One region of the Evansella cellulosilytica DSM 2522 genome, then DNA from elsewhere that is predicted to be linked to it. Evidence: predicted binding sites of a transcription regulator. Region 1 holds the regulator's gene; each other region holds the start of a gene.
What was found. The regulator Rex, encoded in region 1, represses fermentation and respiration genes when NADH is low (regulators of the CRP and FNR family bind a similar motif). The targets are predictions, from matches to a motif close to TTGTGAAATATTTCACAA.
Positions count from the first base shown of each region.

Region 2: a site for Rex is predicted at 1,820-1,837, ahead of BCELL_RS03095 (DoxX family membrane protein). Genes of this name have one in related genera too.
Region 3: a site for Rex is predicted at 1,686-1,703, ahead of BCELL_RS03110 (DoxX family membrane protein). Genes of this name have one in related genera too.
Region 4: a site for Rex is predicted at 2,166-2,183, ahead of BCELL_RS13810 (hemerythrin domain-containing protein). Genes of this name have one in related genera too.

Region 1 covers NC_014829.1:392,441-397,103, reverse strand. Annotated here, with positions in the region: gene BCELL_RS01990 (hypothetical protein) at 1-119, shown strand, start outside; gene BCELL_RS01985 (MDR family MFS transporter) at 945-2,354, opposite strand; gene BCELL_RS01980 (redox-sensing transcriptional repressor Rex) at 2,601-3,236, opposite strand; gene moaC (cyclic pyranopterin monophosphate synthase MoaC) at 3,329-3,808, opposite strand; gene BCELL_RS01970 (ABC-F family ATP-binding cassette domain-containing protein) at 3,952-4,663, shown strand, end outside.
Region 2 covers NC_014829.1:671,553-676,215, reverse strand. Annotated here, with positions in the region: gene metE (5-methyltetrahydropteroyltriglutamate--homocysteine S-methyltransferase) at 1-482, shown strand, start outside; gene BCELL_RS03100 (HD domain-containing protein) at 655-1,605, shown strand; gene BCELL_RS03095 (DoxX family membrane protein) at 2,059-2,562, shown strand; gene BCELL_RS03090 (YdeI/OmpD-associated family protein) at 2,749-3,399, opposite strand; gene BCELL_RS03085 (hypothetical protein) at 3,502-3,756, shown strand; gene BCELL_RS03080 (cupin domain-containing protein) at 4,110-4,661, shown strand.
Region 3 covers NC_014829.1:676,338-681,000, reverse strand. Annotated here, with positions in the region: gene BCELL_RS03120 (hypothetical protein) at 22-498, opposite strand; gene BCELL_RS03115 (metallophosphoesterase) at 702-1,529, opposite strand; gene BCELL_RS03110 (DoxX family membrane protein) at 1,926-2,429, shown strand; cobalamin riboswitch at 2,614-2,796, shown strand; gene metE (5-methyltetrahydropteroyltriglutamate--homocysteine S-methyltransferase) at 2,973-4,663, shown strand, end outside.
Region 4 covers NC_014829.1:2,973,077-2,977,739, reverse strand. Annotated here, with positions in the region: gene ltrA (group II intron reverse transcriptase/maturase) at 1-521, shown strand, start outside; gene BCELL_RS13820 (lytic transglycosylase domain-containing protein) at 637-1,428, shown strand; gene BCELL_RS13815 (hypothetical protein) at 1,909-2,109, opposite strand; gene BCELL_RS13810 (hemerythrin domain-containing protein) at 2,243-2,800, shown strand; gene BCELL_RS13805 (C40 family peptidase) at 2,922-3,470, opposite strand; gene BCELL_RS13800 (phosphatidate cytidylyltransferase) at 3,529-4,467, shown strand.

The DNA.
Region 1 (4,663 bases):
GTCAAACTCTCAAAGCTGAATCAGCTGCAAACAACAAAATATGCAAAACATGTCAGACTAGCATACCGCAAGAGCATGACAAATCTTTATGTCCTAACTGTAAAACGATATTGACGTAACTCAGTCTTATTGTATGTTTATGCTATTAAAGATGTTTCATGATAATGTTTTTAATTTACGTTTGTAAGCACCAATAAGATTTTTCCTTAAAACGAGGTTGACTCACTGGGTAAGATACCCCTTTTGAGTCAACCTTCCTTTGTTTTGTCATGATAATAAAGCTATTTTACGTTCTTCAATAACCGCTCCTGTTTTTGCAAGGGCACTGAAAAAGTGGCGTTCCTTCACTTTTTCAGTGCCCTTAAGCAATGTGCGTAGCCGTCGCAATCGTTTAAAAGCCTGATAGGAGTGGGTTTATCCTATCAGGCGAGCGACGAGCATAGCCATTGCAATACAAATAGAAGGCACTGAAAAAGTGGCGTTCTTTCACTTTTTCAGTGCCCTTAGGCAATGTGCGTAGCCGTCGCAATCGTTTAAAAGCCTGATAGGAATGGGTTTATCCTATCAGGCGAGCGACGAGCATAGCCATTGCAATACAAATAGAAGGCACTGAAAAAGTGAAAAACTTGCTGTTTCGTTGCATTAATATTAATACAGCTCATTATAGGGAAAGGGAAAGTTGATGAGACCGGAGCAAGCGAGTTTACTGTCTCTTCCTCTACGAGTATATGCTTTGGAGCGTATCCGTCGAGACAACTCGAAGCATAAGGCGACGAAGTAACGCTCGTTCCTGTGGGATCGAAGGCAGGGGTGAGACCCCGCAGACCGCAGGTCGAGGAGGCTCACCAGCCGCCCACGGAAAGCGAGTTTGCACAGGTCTCATCAACTTCTATATTCAAACAACCTTATATTTATTAGTCTACCCTTTGAATTTAAGTACTTTTTCAGTGGTCCTTTTGCTGCTTTTTATGTTCTTTCCCAAGTAATATCCCAATTGGTATAGATATTAAGGAAAGTATAGCGATAATGATAAACCCTTCATTAATTGCTTGTAAGCTCGATTGTTCAAGTGATGTCCCATTTAGTGCAGTAAGCTGTCCTCTTCTAACCTCGAAATATACGGATATGAAAACGATCCCTAACGAAGAGCTCATTTGGCGAAGCACATTATTCATTGCCGACCCTCTCGTAATTAGCTGTTCTGGAATAGCATTCATACCTGCTGTTGTAGATGGCATTGTGCTTAATCCCATCCCTATTCCTCTTACACCATTTAGGACGAAAATAACCCATAATGCCGTTTCTAAGCTTAAAAATCCATATAAAAAGGTAGGTATTGTCGTCAAAATAAGGCCTGTCGTTACTACAAGTGCGGGGCCTTTTTTATCTAACATCCTTCCACCAATGCTCATAAAAATACCGGAAAGTAATGCTCCTGGCAATAACGACAATCCTGTCATAATCGCACCGTAACCATATACATTTTGCACTAACAATGGTACGAGAAAAATACCAGCAAACAAGCTAATACTACTGATACTTCCAATCCAAACGCTATACGTGTATGCACGTACTTTAAAAATCGATAAATCGAGAAGTGGCTGTTCTTTTCTGTTTTCTATGCGGATAAAAAGGAATAACGATAATAGTCCGAAAACAATAAGAGCAATATTCAATACGTTTGTTAAATGTCCAATCTCCGACACTCTTCCTAATGCAAGTAAAATCGCACCTACACCGAGCGTGACAGCAACGAATCCCGACAAATCAAACGTAAGTCCATTGACCTTTTTCGTTTGTTTTAAATACAAATATGAAAAGATAAGACCTAATAATCCAGTAGGAATGTTACAAAGGAAGAGCCATTGCCACGATCCCATTTCGATAATAAATCCACCTAGTGTCGGTCCAATTGTTGGCGCCATCATTGCAGCAATACCATAAATCCCTGTCGCAAGTCCACGTTCTTTCCTCGGAAAAACTTCAAAAATAAGCGCCATCGATGTTGGCATCATTAATCCGCCACCTATTCCTTGAAGACCACGGAATAAAATGAGAGAGGATAGATCCCACGAAAAAGCTCCTAAAATGGATCCAAGAATAAAGATGAACAAGCCAGCCATATATAGCTGCTTTTTCCCAAACTTATCACCTAAATATCCCGTAACTGGCATCGTAATACCCATTGTAACCATAAAAATCGTAATAACCCATCCAGTCGCAACGGCATCCCCACCGAACACATTCATTAAATGGGGAACTGCTGGATTTAACATACTGTTATTTAAAATAATTGTAAAAGTCCCTAATAAAACTGTAATAACTACGAGCCATTTATGTGGTACTTTGCTCAACAACATCACCTGCTTGCTAAAACTTTTTCGAAACTCGAAACATTACTATTACTATACCACGATAGCCGATGATTGCCTACATGCCTATTTAACGAAAAATAGCATCCCCTTGTATGAGGGCAACATTACTGCCTCAAGAACTCCAATAAATAAAATTAAGGTGTGTTAAAGGCTTACTAACCTTTAAACACACCTGTAAGTACTTTGTATGTAGAACTCTTCTGAAGAAAAGGGTAATATTCTCATTTACATTGGATAATGCTTTAAAAAGTAAACTAATGATTGTAGTTCTACTGATAAATCAATATGATGAATACGAACGTTTTCCGGAACGGATAGTCTTGCTGGTGTAAAGTTTAAAATTCCTTTAATCCCTGCTTTTACTAATTGGTCTGCAATTGGCTGTGCTGCATTAGCAGGAACAGTTAAAATAGCAACTTCAATTTCACCTTGAATCAGCTCTTCAATATTATTTAAATGATGAATGCTAACGTTTCCAATTTCTTGTCCCACTTTGTTTTCGTCTACGTCAAATGCCATTTCAATTCTCATGTTGTTACTTTTGGAAAAATTATAGTTTAATAGTGCAGTTCCTAAATTACCTACTCCTACTAAAATGACCTTTGTCACTTCATCTTGATCAAGCGTCTTACGAAAAAAAGTCAATAAGTAGTTAACATTATACCCATAGCCCTTTTTCCCTAATGCACCGAAATAGGAAAAATCACGTCTGATTGTTGCTGAGTCTACCTTTACTGCTTCACTTAACTCAGAGGACGATACACGATGTTTTCCAGAAGATTGCAGGCTCTCTAAAAATCGATAATAAAGCGGTAGACGTTTTGCTGTTGCTTGCGGTATTTTGGCTTGTTCAATATCCACACTATTCCCTCCTAGCATGATGGTTGCTCCAAAAGAATATAGATCTCTTTTGAAGTCCCATTTCATTTAATATATATTTGTATTTATTATTGCTATCTTTTAAAGTCGCCGTTCTTCCCACCTGTTTTTTCAAGCAAGTAATTTTCTCCTATTATCATTCCTTTGTCAACTGCTTTGCACATGTCGTAAATCGTTAAAGCCGTTGCTGACACGGCTGTTAGCGCTTCCATTTCAACACCTGTGCTTCCTTTTGTCTTTACACTTGCTTCGATATGTAACGTGTATTCACTTTCACTAGTTTCCCAATCAAAATGTATGTTAACTCCCGACAAAGATAAAGGGTGACACATAGGTATCCATTGTGATGTGTTTTTTGCAGCCATAATACCTGCTACTTGAGCAACAGCTAAAACATCTCCTTTTTTCATTGTCCCTTGTTGAATGCCATCGTATATTTCTTTATTTACTTGGATGCTTCCTTTTGCAACAGCTGTTCGCACTGTTTCTCCTTTATCGGAGATGTCGACCATTTTGGCTCTCCCTTGTTCATTAAAATGCGTGAACGAACTCAAGGCTTCTACCCCCTTTACTAACACTATTGTACACTTTTCTTCACAAACTACACAACCACTTTCATTTAAGTTGCTTCATATGTGTTTATTCATGTACACTTATTTTGTGAAATGTATGGATTTAGACAGTGAGGATGAAAAAGATGATCTTATTACAATGTGTACAATTGTCAAAATCCTTCGGAGCAGAGAGAATTTTATCAAATGTAAAGCTTGAGGTACAAAGCCGTGAACGTGTAGCATTAGTCGGTCGTAATGGTGCCGGTAAATCTACACTTCTAAAAATTATTGCTGGTGACCTCTCATTTGACTCTGGAGATTTAATCATACCTAAAAACGTTTCAATCGGTTACCTTGCACAGGATAGTGGGTTAAACACCGATCGTTCCATTTGGGAAGAGATGAACACTGTATTTGTTCATTTAAAACAAATGGAGAAACAGCTAAGAAAACTAGAAGAAAAAATGAGTAATCCGAATCAAAGTGACTATGAAAAAGTTTTATCAGATTATGATCAATTACAGCAAGATTTCAAAGATGCAGGTGGCTATCAATACGAAGCAGATATACGTGGTATATTATCTGGCTTAAATTTTGCTCACTTTGACTATAACACGACTGTAAACACTTTAAGTGGCGGCCAAAAAACGCGACTAGCTCTTGGAAAGCTCCTCCTATCAAAGCCTGATCTATTAATTTTAGATGAGCCGACAAACCACTTAGATATAGAAACTCTTACATGGCTTGAAAATTATTTATCTAGTTATGATGGCGCGATACTCGTAGTATCACATGACCGTTATTTTCTTGACCGTATTGTTAATCAAGTATACGAGCTGTCATTTAACGAGACGA
Region 2 (4,663 bases), 280 kb from region 1:
AACCTGCATTACGTGAAGGCTTGCCACTACGTATCGAGAATAGAGATGCATATTTAGCTTGGGCAATAAACGCATTTAAACTAGCAACATCAAGAGTTAAAAATACGACTCAGATTCATACGCATATGTGCTATTGTGAATTTAATGACTTTATTGAACCGATTCGTGCACTTGATGCTGATGTTATTTCTATTGAGACTTCTAGAAGTCATGGCGAACTAATCGAGTCGCTTAAACAAGATCCATATGATTTAGGTATCGGACTAGGGGTGTATGATATTCATAGTCCACGCATCCCTAGTGTCGAAGAAATAGATACAATATTAAAAGATAGTATACAAGTCATACCTAAAGAACAATTTTGGGTCAATCCCGACTGTGGATTGAAGACACGAAATGAAGAGGAGACAATAGCTTCTCTTAAAAATATGGTTAAGGCTACACATAAGCTTCGCAAGCTTCAATCATATCCAGTTCAATGAAACAAAATCTACTAAATGACAATTAATTATACTATTTTAGAGAATTAATAGGCTAAGAGTATTGACAACTTCCTCTAAAAGAGTATGATAATAATTTCCATGATTGCAGTCTCTAGCGTTATCTTTAGTACTAGAGATTGCAATATTTTTTATTTAGGAGGTTTTTTGAAATATGATAACCGAACCTTTATATCCAACAATAGAGCCCTATGAGTGGGAAAAAGAGCTATTACTAAGCACTCCAGTAAGACGGCTCAAGCACTTAGCACACTTTGGAGCAGGCGCACTCTTATCATCAGTAGTTCATTCTAGATACGAACATACAATTGGCGTTTGGAAATTAGCTTCATATTTCTTTCCAAACGACAATATATTAAGAATTGCTGCCATTCTTCATGATGTTGGTCACCTACCATTTTCACATTCAGTAGAAAAAACATTAGGCTTCAATCACCACCACCTCACAGAACAAATGATTAAAGAAAAAGAAATTAGCGACATTTTACATAAAGTTAACATTTGTCCGAGCGAAGTTATTCAATTTCTTAGACACACTTCTCCCTTGAATGGTAATGAGTATATTTTAGGCATTGACCACCTAGACAGTTTTCTCAGAGATACATACATGATGGGAAAAATTGATTTTCTTCCAAAGCACTTGTTACCTCAATTATCTTGTACATCAAAAGGAATTGCTACAGATGAAGAAACAGGTATTTACTTATTGAAACTAATAAAACGCGACCATCAAGTTTTTCTCGATCCGATTATGGTTGCTGTTGATAGATTACTTGCAGAAGCAATTAAGTGTCACTGGAATGCAACTGCTCAAAACGATAAAAAGCTATTCCCTACACTGACTGACTCAGCTGTTATAGAGATGCTAAAAGAGTCTCCTTCTAGTAAAGCAAGACGTTTGATTCATACGATTTTATACGCTCCACACAAGATTATTATTACAAAAGAACAAGGGATTGGTTTGCCTATAAGTATCCGAAAAGTTTACAATAAAACACCACTCTTGAATGGAAAACCATTAAACGAAGAGAGTGAAGAAGCTCGAAAAATATTTGATAGCTTGTCATCACTTACGTTTCAATTAGAAGTTTTCATAAAGGATTAATTACTCCATTATTAAGGCAATTTTGAAGTGGAAAGAGGCTGTTGAAAAAGCTATTTCAGTTTCTGGCAACGACCCCATTCGCCGCGCGTCCATTATAAGAAATCCACTTATAATGGCTCTTAGAGATTACGTCGGTTCCGCACATTGTTTAGAGGATGATTCAGAAGGCAAAAATTCGGCCTTTCGAGTTATCCTCTCAATCGTCTCCTCTCCCTTGTGAAAATAATCACATTCACATTTTCGTCACTAGTTTGCAACATAACGTTCATAAGTGTGACGTTCATCACACCTTTATCCGTTATATACTACAAGTGAAGATAGTTAGTGGTCACTAACAAGAGCGACGCAAAGTCAATCACCTTAACAAAAGCTATTATTATTAACTTATTAGAAGAACAGATCACAGACGATCTTCGAAAAATAAAATAAAAACCTTTAGGGGAGGAATTATTCATGTTTATGGATTTTTTACGAAACAACAAAATTGCAGCTGGTCTTTTAACAGTTTTACGTCTTTACTTAGGATGGTCTTGGTTAACAGCAGGATGGGGAAAAGTAACAGGTGGATTTGATGCAGGCGGATATTTAAACGGTGTTGTTGCTAATGAAACTGTTGCAGCTACTTACCCAACGTACCATGCCTTCATTGAGAATTTTGCACTTCCATTTGCAGGAACATTTAGCTTTATGGTCGCTTGGGGAGAGCTTCTTGTAGGATTAGGATTAATATTAGGTGTATTAACAACAGCGGCAGCGTTCTTCGGTATCGTCATGAACTTCGCATTTATGTTTGCAGGTACAGTGTCTACTAACCCATGGATGATCCTTATTACAATCTTCATCTTAGCTGCTGGCTACAATGCAGGTAAATTCGGTGGAGACCGTTGGGTTATCCCTTACCTTCGCTCTGTAATATTCAGAGGGAAACTTGATAAAACAGTAACGAATGCAGCATAGATACACGACATAAATCAAACTCATAAGAAAAAATAAAAACGAGCTTAGTGAAGCTCGTTTTTATTTTTTCTTTGTTTTTTACCTATAAACGAAGGGAGGATGTCTTAAAAGCCATCCTCCTCTTCAATTTTTGAAGAATACCATGCTTCTGAAATATCCACGAGAAGTATCCTTCACCTCCTATAGTCATTTCTTCTTTTGACGGTACAAGTCCATTGTTTTATACCCTTGTGAAAGCACCTCAATCATTTGCTCTTTTCGCTTATCTCTTGTTTTTTGCTGCTTAGCAGAAAATATAAATCGCGCCCAATCTTTCTTGTATCCTGGTGTTAGCTTTTGATAAAAATCAAATTCGTCTTTATTATTTTGAAGCAATTCCTCAACATCCTTCACCATTCCTTCGTAATCTGCAACACATTGGCTTGATGGAATTGATTTTTGTACTTTCTTTTTTTCACGTTTTAACCCAACAACAGTGAATACATCATCCATACTAACCATACGTGAAAACTTTACATCGCTATTGCCAACATAACCATCTTCTCCAACCTTCAACTTAGGAAAAATCTCGTCTCTGTGTACAAAGGTTTGATATCTTTTATTTCCTTTTTTCGGATATGCAATATAAATATACCCTTTTTCGGACAGCTTATTTTCTTTTATTATATGATCTATGTTTTCCATCATTTCCTCTATTGTTTCAACAAAAACAAATATAGCGTCGTGTTCCTTCGTCAAAGTATTTGGATAATCAGCAAATACGCGATAATCCTCTGGTTCATTTAACACAGCCATATTACTATATTTATCTAGCTTTAATTTCCTAATAATTTCCATAGTATGCTCCTTCATCAGTTAATAACATGTTTATTTTAACACTAAAAATGTAGTGATAAAATATCTGGTTAAATGATGAGTCCCTAAGTAAAAAAGTTAGTGATGAATGATGACATTCATCATATATTTCATACAGAGAATAATCAAAGCTTAAAAGAAATGGGTGATACGATGAATCATGTTATATTTTTTGAAGACAATGACCTTTTGTTAAGTCAAATTAGAGATGTTGTACCTCAGGAAGAGGAAGGAATTAAGCTAAAAGGCCGTAAAGGAAAAGTACTTACTGTAAAAAATAAATATAGGAATGTGTACCATGTAGAAGTGGAACTGATGAAAAAAAAGCAAGAAGGCTAACAGAGGCTAACAGGGACGGTTCTCACTCGCCAGTTTGATAGTTTTGCATGATTTGGTCAAAGTTATGTGCGATTCCTTTCAAGTTACAAACGATTTTGATCGAGTTATGTGCGATTTAACACGAGTTTCACGCGATTTGGAAACCAACTGGAAAAACACTTTAATTAGGCTAATAGGGACGGTTCTCCTTTGCATACTTTTTACCTATCAAACCATCCCTTTATTAACTTACATGACTTAATATACATCATTTGACCAGCATAAACCTCTCGCCCATTTTTATTTTTTTACTTACTTATAAATAGACATCTGCATAGGATAAAAGGAAAATGGACTTTCGAGAGGAGAAGAAAATGTATTATCCACCATACCGACCATCCCATTGGCCTAATGCGGTGAACACTCAGTGGAACTATAGCAACGGAGGCTATGACACATGGCTTAACAATCCTAACTATAGGAGTATTAATCCTAAATACCGAGACACGAATCTTGTTGATTACGGATCAAACCCTTTTGTAGTTGATATGGAGACAGTCACGAAGAATAATCAAAATTTCCGGACAGCTTTATGGACAGGTAAACATTTGCAATTAACTTTGATGAGTATCGACGTAGGTGAAGACATCGGCTTGGAGGTTCATCCTCACCTTGATCAGTTCCTTCGAATCGAAGAGGGGCAAGGATTAGTGCAAATGGGCGATAGAAAAGAGTACCTAAATTTCCAACAGCAAGCGTATAAGGATTATGCGATATTTGTACCAGCTGGAAAGTGGCACAACCTTATCAATACAGGTCATCAGCCACTAAAACTATACTCGATCTATGCTCCACCAGAGCATCCATTTGGTACCGTACATGAAACGAAAGCCATTGCAATGGCTGCCGAAAACCATCGTTATTAAGC
Region 3 (4,663 bases), 280 kb from region 1:
TATGTTTAACACTGTTTTCTATTATATAAATGGAACCATTATTAGCGTAAGACCGATAAAGAAGAAAACAATTGGTGAAACGATATTAAGTATTAATCCAAGAGTAGCAAATAGCTTCTTTCCTTTTGCCGTTGCTACACCTATAATTCCTAGAACGACTCCAATCACATGACCAACTGCAATTCCAAATGCTAGCATAATAGCAATTCCTAACCTGATGTCAGCACGATCCATTAAATCAGCATACTCAGGTGCTGCCGTTTCGAGAGTCATCATTTCTGTTAACTCATCGAATGTATAAGGTGTATTATCCGCAATCGTATAGTAATCGTTAATTGAAGATTGTACAAGGATAACTGCTACTATAGCTAATAAAAACATGACACCAAAGATAATGAAAGAAATTATTCCTAATACTGAATGTTTCTTTTGATTTCCTTGCTCATGGTGCTCAGAAGTAAAACCTTGCTGATTATGCGTTTGCATTTCGTTGTTCAATTGTACTTTACCTACCTTTCGAAATTCGGAATGATATTTTTTTTTACCGCACGAAAAAAGCGGCCCAAAAAAATTATACAATAAATTTCTGTCTATAAACCAAAAATTTCCTGATACTTTCGAATCGTTTCTATATTCTCTCATCATTACAATCGACCCATTAAAACAACTTATTAATCATTGTAATAGTACAAAGGTATTAATTAATCCACTTCCAACGTAACCACTACAATTTCCGGTCGATTAAATAACCTTACTGGAAACAAACTATTCCCAAGTCCTCTATTTACAATCATTGTAGAAACTTCTTGGGTTTGCTTCCCTGATGCGTACTTCGGAAATAAACCTTGATTCGGTGCTAATACTCCTCCAACGAAAGGCAGCCTAAACTGACCACCATGAGCATGTCCTGAAAAGATCAAATCCATATGGAACTTCGAGTATACTGGAAACAATTCTGGTCGATGAGAAAGTAAAATATGGAAATAATCTTCCTCCGTTTCATTAGTGATTGCGTCGTTCATAAACTCGTTCACTACATCATAGTCGGAGCGACCCGTTGTATCCTGTTGTGGATCGTCAATACCTGCAATCATTATAGAGTCGTTATCAATACGAATTTCTTCAGAACGATTTCTAAGAACTACGACCCCTAATTGAAGTAGTTTACTCTCTAGAGAATCATAGATTCCAGAACGCCATTCATGATTACCAGTCACATAATAAACTGGTGCAACTTCAATTAAACGTTCCATTAAAAGTAAACTATTCTCTTCGCCACCTCTTCTGGAATCTATTAAATCGCCAGTAAATACGATGATATCTGGCCTTTCCTCTTTCACTACCTCCATTAATCTATTTTGGTCATCTCCAAACTTTTTCCCATGCAAATCTGAAAGCTGAACAATTTTAAAGTCTTCAAAGCTAGCAGGTATTTTATGTGATTGAATTGTGTAATCTGTCAAAGTCAGGGCATTATTTTCGTAATAGAAAAAATAAATAATTGCCATTAACAGTAATAATAGATACATATACTTTCTCCTATATAATTTTTTCAATAGACTCACCACCATTAGCTCGTGTATTTACAAACCTTATTAGCCACTCCAATTAGTAGCTTTATTTTAAACTAATATTGTTTGGAAGTCTTTGAAAAAAATGATCATATTTAATAAATGATAGAGTTTTTGTGAAAATACTCACATTCACATTTTCGTCACTAGTTTGCAACATAACGTTCATAAGTGTGACGTTCATCACACCTTTATCCGTTATATACTACAAGTGAAGATAGTTAGTGGTCACTAACAAGAGCGACGCAAAGTCAATCACCTTAACAAAAGCTATTATTATTAACTTATTAAAAAGAACAGATCACAAACGATCTTCGAAAAATAAAATAAAAACCTTTAGGGGAGGAATTATTCATGTTTATCGATTTCTTACGAAACAACAAAATTGCAGCTGGTCTTTTAACAGTTTTACGTCTTTACTTAGGTTGGTCTTGGTTAACAGCAGGATGGGGAAAAGTGACAGGGGGATTTGATGCTAGTGGATATTTAAACGGTGTTGTTGCTAATGAAACTGTTGCAGCTACTTACCCAACGTACCATGCCTTCATTGAGAACTTTGCACTTCCATTTGCAGGAACATTTAGCTTTATGGTCGCTTGGGGAGAGCTTCTTGTAGGATTAGGATTAATATTAGGTGTATTAACAACAGCTGCAGCGTTCTTTGGTATCGTTATGAACTTCGCATTTATGTTTGCAGGTACTGTGTCTACTAATCCTTGGATGGTTCTCATTACCATTTTCATCTTAGCAGCTGGCTACAATGCAGGTAAATTCGGTGGAGACCGTTGGGTTATCCCTTACCTTCGCACTGTAATTTTCAGAGGAAAACTTGATAAAACAGCAACGGAAATTGCATGATGATATGAGGAGGACTCAATAACCAATTGAGTTCTCCTTTATTTATAGTTAAAGTAAAAGTTTGCTGTTGATTATCACTTCAGGACGCTTGCACCTGTTGTGAATATTAACACCAGCCTTTAACTGAGTTTTCAAACAATAGTATATGCTTTCCAATTTTTTTATGTTATAGTTATTAGCAATTACATATCGTGTAAGAATTGGTGCCAAACTGCGGTTTGGCTTAAAAGGGAAGAACGGTGTAATTCCGTCGCTGTCCCGCAACTGTAAATCGGAGTAACTCACAGTTACCACTGTCTTTGATGATGGGAAGGTGTGAGAAGCATTGATGATAAGCCAGGAGACCTGCCAATTCCTAGTACACACCAAATACCTACGTGGAAATAGGTGGTGACATTCAATTTGTACGACAAACGAGTGATGAGGATGCTCATTTAGCATGTTTTTTCTACTTATCAAACTTGATTGTTAAGCCATCTCCTAACGCGGGGATGGCCTTTTTGTTATTTGGAGATATGTAAAACATTTATGGGAGGGTCCGAAATGAATTTAATTAGTACAGTACATGGTTATCCTTACATCGGTGATAACAGAGAATGGAAGAAATGTTTAGAAGCCTTTTGGAAGAAAGAAATAACAGAGGAGCAATTTAACTCAAAAATGGAAGCAATTCGCTTAAATCATCTGAAGCGCCAGCAAGAATTAGGTTTAGATTTTATCACTGTTGGTGATTTCACCCTATATGATCGTATGCTAGATCATGCAACAATGTTTGGTATCATACCTGAACGTTATAGTTGGATAGGTGGGAAGGTCGAGTTTTCAACATATTATGCAATGGCACGTGGGAAAAGTGATGTTATCGCATGTGAAATGACAAAGTGGTTCAACACGAACTATCACTACATTGTACCCGAATATGAAGACAGACCGTTACAATTAACTGAAAACTATATTTTAGAGTATTTTATAGAAGCAAAGGAAAAATTGGGTCTTATTACAAAACCAACTATCATTGGTCCGTACACTTTTGTGCAATTATCTAAAGGATATGATGAAAAAACGAAAGCATCGTTTTACTTAAAACTATTACCATTGTATGTAAAAGTGTTGCAGGAGCTTGTTGACGCTGGTGCAGAGTGGATACAAATCGAAGAACCTTCATTAGTACTATCTCTAGATAAGGACGATATTAAACTCGTTCAACAAATATACAGACAATTAGTCGAAAGTGTACCATCAGCTAAAATTATGCTGCAAACATACTTTGAAGGTTTATCAGCATATGAGGACATTTGTGACATCCCTGTCGCAGGAATTGGATTAGACTTTGTACACGGTAAAGAGCAAAATACATCCTCCATTCGCCAGTATGGTTTTCCAAAGGATAAAGTGTTAGGAATTGGGGTGATTAATGGGCGAGACATTTGGCGTGCTAATTTAGCAGAAAAAGCAACAGATGTTCATGCTGTATTATCCATCAGCGGTGCTACTAAAGCATGGATCCAATCGTCATGTAGCTTACAGCATGTTCCTGTGACTACAAAATCAGAAACGAAGCTTGAGTCAACACTAATAAACGCATTAGCTTTTGCTGATGAAAAAATAGTTGAAATAACAAGTGTAACTTCCTATGTGCGAGATGATGCTTGGTACGGGAACAAGCGCGTATCTGACAGTATGAAAGCTATTGAAACATTAAGTCAGCATAAAATGAGAAAAAATGAAAAAGTGAGAGAAGAACTTTCTTTACTCGAGCAAAATCATTTTTCAAGACCAATGGCTTTTAAAGAACGACAATCTTTACAAAAAGAAGTACTGCAATTACCCGATTATCCAACAACGACTATCGGCAGCTTCCCTCAATCTAAAATAGTAAAAGAAACACGTAAGGCATGGAGACAGCAAGAAATTAGTGATGATACTTATAGAGATTTTCTAGAAAAAGAGACGGCACGTTGGATCTCCCTTCAAGAGGATATTGGACTGGATGTTTTAGTGCACGGAGAATTTGAACGTACAGATATGGTTGAATACTTTGGAGAAAAATTAAGTGGCTTTGCATTTACTGAAAAAGCATGGGTTGTCTCATACGGTTCCCGCTGTGTAAAACCACCAGTGATATACGGTGACATTGAGTGGACTTCTCCAATGACTGTAAAAGAAGTTGTGCAAGCACAAAAATTAACTTCTAAACCTGTAAAAGGAATGCTAACAGGACCTGTGACTATTCT
Region 4 (4,663 bases), 2.1 Mb from region 1:
ACGAGGAACTAGGTTTAACGGTTCACCCTGAAAAGACTAAGGTTGTTAATAACCTAGAAGAACCATTTCTATTTTTGGGTCACGAATTCAAGGGTGGTTATTATGTTTCTGCATCTCCTAAAGCTTTAAAGAAATTTAAAGAAAAGGTTAAGGAGATCACTAGGCGAAACCAAACCGTAAACATCGAGACATTGATTAAAGAAAAACTTAATCCATACCTAAGAGGTTGGGGTAACTACTTTGGTCACTTTTATGGGAAGACTATATTCACTATATTTGATGGATGGATACGTAGAAGATTAAGATCAGTTCAATTAAGAAGTTGGAGAAATATTAGGAAATTGCACAGGGAACTGAGGAAAAGAAAATGGAAAGGAGATCTCCCTAGATTGCGTATGAATAGATGGAGAAGCTCTTTGTCTACCCCAGTACATACTGCTTTACCTAAAGAATGGTTCGTAGAAATCGGTCTTGTCTCACTTGTAAAACTTTACAATGATCATCATCCCCAACGGGGATAATCATGGAGGAGCCGTATGCGATGACCCGCACGTACGGATCTGTGAGAGGCGCATGAATAATTTCATGCGCCTACTCTATTTAAAATTTGCAGGTAGTTGCAAAGGAGGAATAAAAATGAGGATGAAAAGTATAGGGATTATTCTTTCATCTTTATTTATGATTGTAAGCATCATCATTATTATTAGTGTTGAGTTTAAGAAGATGAAAGATAGCATTGATTTGGCAGAAGCAGAAAATAGACTAATGAAAACAGAAAATGAAACGTTGCTGTCGCTGACAGAAGATTTAAATAGGAAGCGTGATACAGAGAAGGAGAAGTTTGAAGAAGCACTCCAACTAGAACGAATCATTGCATACGTTGAAAGTGAAGAAGGAAGTGAGTACGATGATGTTGCTCATTATATTTCTTGGGAAATGGCAAACGAATTTGCAGACTACTTTTATGAAGATAGTGGTGGCCTCTTTAAAAAAGATTGGGGAAAGTTTTTAGCACTTGCGGCATCAGAAAAGGATATTGATCCACTTATTATATACGAGCTCCTTCGGGTCGAGACTGGCGGTACGTTTAATCCAGAAACTATTGGACCACAAACGCGATATGGTAGGGCACATGGATTAGCACAGTTTATGAAAAATACAAGTCCATGGATAGCAGATATGGCTAACTTACCGTACAATCACGATATGCTATATGACCCATTATATTCAATTGAATTAGCAGTTACTTATTTAGATTTTCTATATAGCCAATATGGCGATTGGGATCATGCGCTCACTGCGTATCATAGAGGAATAGGAGGCATGCAAAATTATATTGAGCGAAATGGGCATGCTAGGAGCTGGTATGCTGTTGAGATCCAAGAGGCGGCAGCAGAAAGTAAAGCCGTTGCAATGAATATTGAATAATTTGAGGGAGACTTAAAAGGTTGATTTTTTACCTATTGAGTCTCCCTTAACAATATTTTTATAAAAAAAGAAACCACTGATTATAAGGGCACTGAAAAAGTCCTTAGATTGAAAGGGGTGGCTAATAAAGATAAGGTCACTTGAATATAGAAGTTGATGAGACCTGCGCAAACTCGCTTTCCATGGAGAGTCGGCAAGCCACTTTTAGCCTTGCTCTGCAGTGTCTCACCGTGACTTATTTTTCCACAGGAACGAGCGACGTTTCTTTGATGAAGCATCGAGTTGTCTCGACGCTGTTCTATCAGCACTTTTTCTCTTTTGGAATCTCTCTATATGCTCACGAAAACGCTCCAAAACATATGCTCGTAGCGGAAGAGAAAGTTACCTCGCTTGCTCCGGTCTCATCAACTTTTTCTATAATTAGGTATATTGAATATTAATGCAGCAAAATAGCAAGTTTTTCACTTTTTCACCTTCAAATTATGCGTCTCTCATTCGGTTCATTTCATCGATTAGTTGACGAGATCGTTTCGCATTTCCTTCTGCGAATTCGCGTAATCGTAGCTTGAGATCATCATTTCTATGGATTCGTTCCGCCTCAATTAAATATGTACGCATCATTTCTTCTTCATGGTCAATAGATGCTTGTAAAAACTGTTGTAAATCCTCTTCATTTTCCATAATATTCACCTCACATATACATTTACCAATTTAACAGCATTCCATTCATGTAATGTTAGTGATTAGCATCACAACGATTATTACATGAATTCGTTACAATGAAATAAATTTGAGAAATGAGGAGGCAATATACATGTTTGCAAATTCACCTTGTGCAAGTAACTTTGGAGATCCAAGAGATATTAATTTTTGTGCACCCTTAAAACAGTTGTTTGATGAGCATCCGTCGCTACTAGAAAAAATGGATGAGTTTAATAAAATGGTCATTTCCTTTGAAAATGGAGATACAAAAACGAATTGGGGAGAAGCAATCACGCTCCTGCATGAGAAGCTTACAGTTTTTGTTGCAGAACTAGAACCCCATTCTGATAGGGAAGAGGATATACTGTTCGAAATGATGGTGAAACATATTGGTAGAGAAGGCGGACCGATAGCAGTCATGGAGTATGAGCATGATACAGCAAAGAAAAATTTAAAGGAATTTTTTACAAAAGTCGTAAAAATAACGCAAGATCACGAATTAGTAACGAAGGAGAAGGCATTTGAGCTTTTTAATCATGCCAAAATAGTGTACACAACGTTAACGGATCATTTCATGAAGGAAGAGCAAATTTTGTTTCCAATGGCTGAGAAAATGCTTTCTAATGAAGAAAAGAAAGAATTGGCAGAGAAGTTTAGGCAAATGGCGTAAGTAAGAGAAATAGTAGAGGTTGACTAAAATATATGGAGTCAACCTCAAGCAATGTGCGGAATTTACCTACTAATATATTTTTTATAGTGTTTCTCGCGACAAATAGAGCACGAACACTGTTCTATTTAGCTGCTTTCTTTAATGGAGGATAGTCTAACAATAATCCTTCATAAACTAGTTTTGTTTTATCTGATCGTCTAAAATCATCTGGTGTTACGAGAGCTGGTATTTTATTCCACAGCTTTATTCCTGCACGCTCCAAAAGCTCAGACACAAATTGTGAACAAAAGTATGACCCCCTCGGCTCTAAAGGCTCTCTCAATGCTACTCCAATGACCCCAAAAATGTTATAAATCATTTGATCTTTTTTTCTCTCAAATAACCCTATCATTCTCTTCATTTTTTCAATTTGTCTATCAGTTACAATTATCTCGTATACAGAACATGTCGTTTGAGGATATAATTTATATGTGCCATTCAAAATATCTTCTTTAATAAAACCAGCATACAAAGGGTTCCGAGGGTTTTTTCTACCAAAGCTATATAACTCTAGTAGATGTTCATCAAAAGCTATTGAGGAGTGATTGTAAGGTGCCTTTGTATATTGTTTTATCGTTTTTGTAAAAACAGTACCGGTATCGGTTAATAAAATATATACTTTTTTATCCATTGACTACTTCTCCTTATCAAAATGTCTAAATCTACTAAAATAGTTGGGAGTATAACTAATGAGTCAAATTTATACATATTTATATATTATTTTTATCGTACTTATGGCAATAAGTATAGTAGTTTTGTTAATAAATTATTTTAAAAAGAAAAATGATTATGATGAGCTTGTGGTAAGAACCCGTTTATGGTGGGGTATGGCAATTATATTTAGTATATCATTAATTTTTAGCCCGACGGTTTCTTTAGTGTCATTAGCCTTCCTTTGTTTTTTAGCATTAAAAGAATACTTTTCAATGATAAAAACACGAAAACAAGATCGTAGAGTGTATAAATGGGCATATTTGGCGATACCATTACACTTTTATTGGATATACATTGGCTGGTATGGCATGTTTCTTATTTTTATTCCAATATATGTATTTTTGTTTTTGCCTGTTATTAGAATTGTAAAAAGCGGAAGCATTGGCTTTCTCAATTCAGTTGCCTCTACGCAATGGGGATTGATGCTGATGGTTTTTGGAATAAGTCATCTCGCTTTATTCCCAAAGCTAATTGTTATTACCGAAACTGAATATGAATTAGCGGTACAGTATGGTGGTTGGCTTGTTTTGTATTTAGTCGTCTTAACACAAGGAAATGATGTCATTCAATATTTAGTTTCAAAGAAACTAGGGAAAAGAAAAATAATACCGCATGCTAATCCTAACTTAACATGGGAAGGTTTGACTACGGGAATCATTCTAATTACATTATTATCTATTTTCCTTGCACGTTATTTAACACCAATGGATTTCATTCATTCTATATTTGCTGGTATTATAATTAGTGTAGGTGGATTTTTTGGAACAGCTGTTGTATCTGTGGTAAAGAGAAACTTAGTGATGAGCCAAGAAGTGCTATCGGAGATTAAACAAGATAGATATATTAATAAAATAGACAGTTTAACGTATACAGCTCCTCTCTTTTTCCATTATGTATATTATTTATATTATTAAATGCAGGTGACATATGTCATCTGCATTTTTTCAGTTAGAGTTAAAAGTTTTCCTACATAAAGAGCTCCAAGATAACAGTTTACTGATGGCATTACTTTTTTGTAAACGAATCTAAGAAGTGGCCCTATAGAATTAAAGAAAATCTATTACGGAAGTCAACGTCTACATTTAGGGTTTTAATATTTAGAAAATTTAA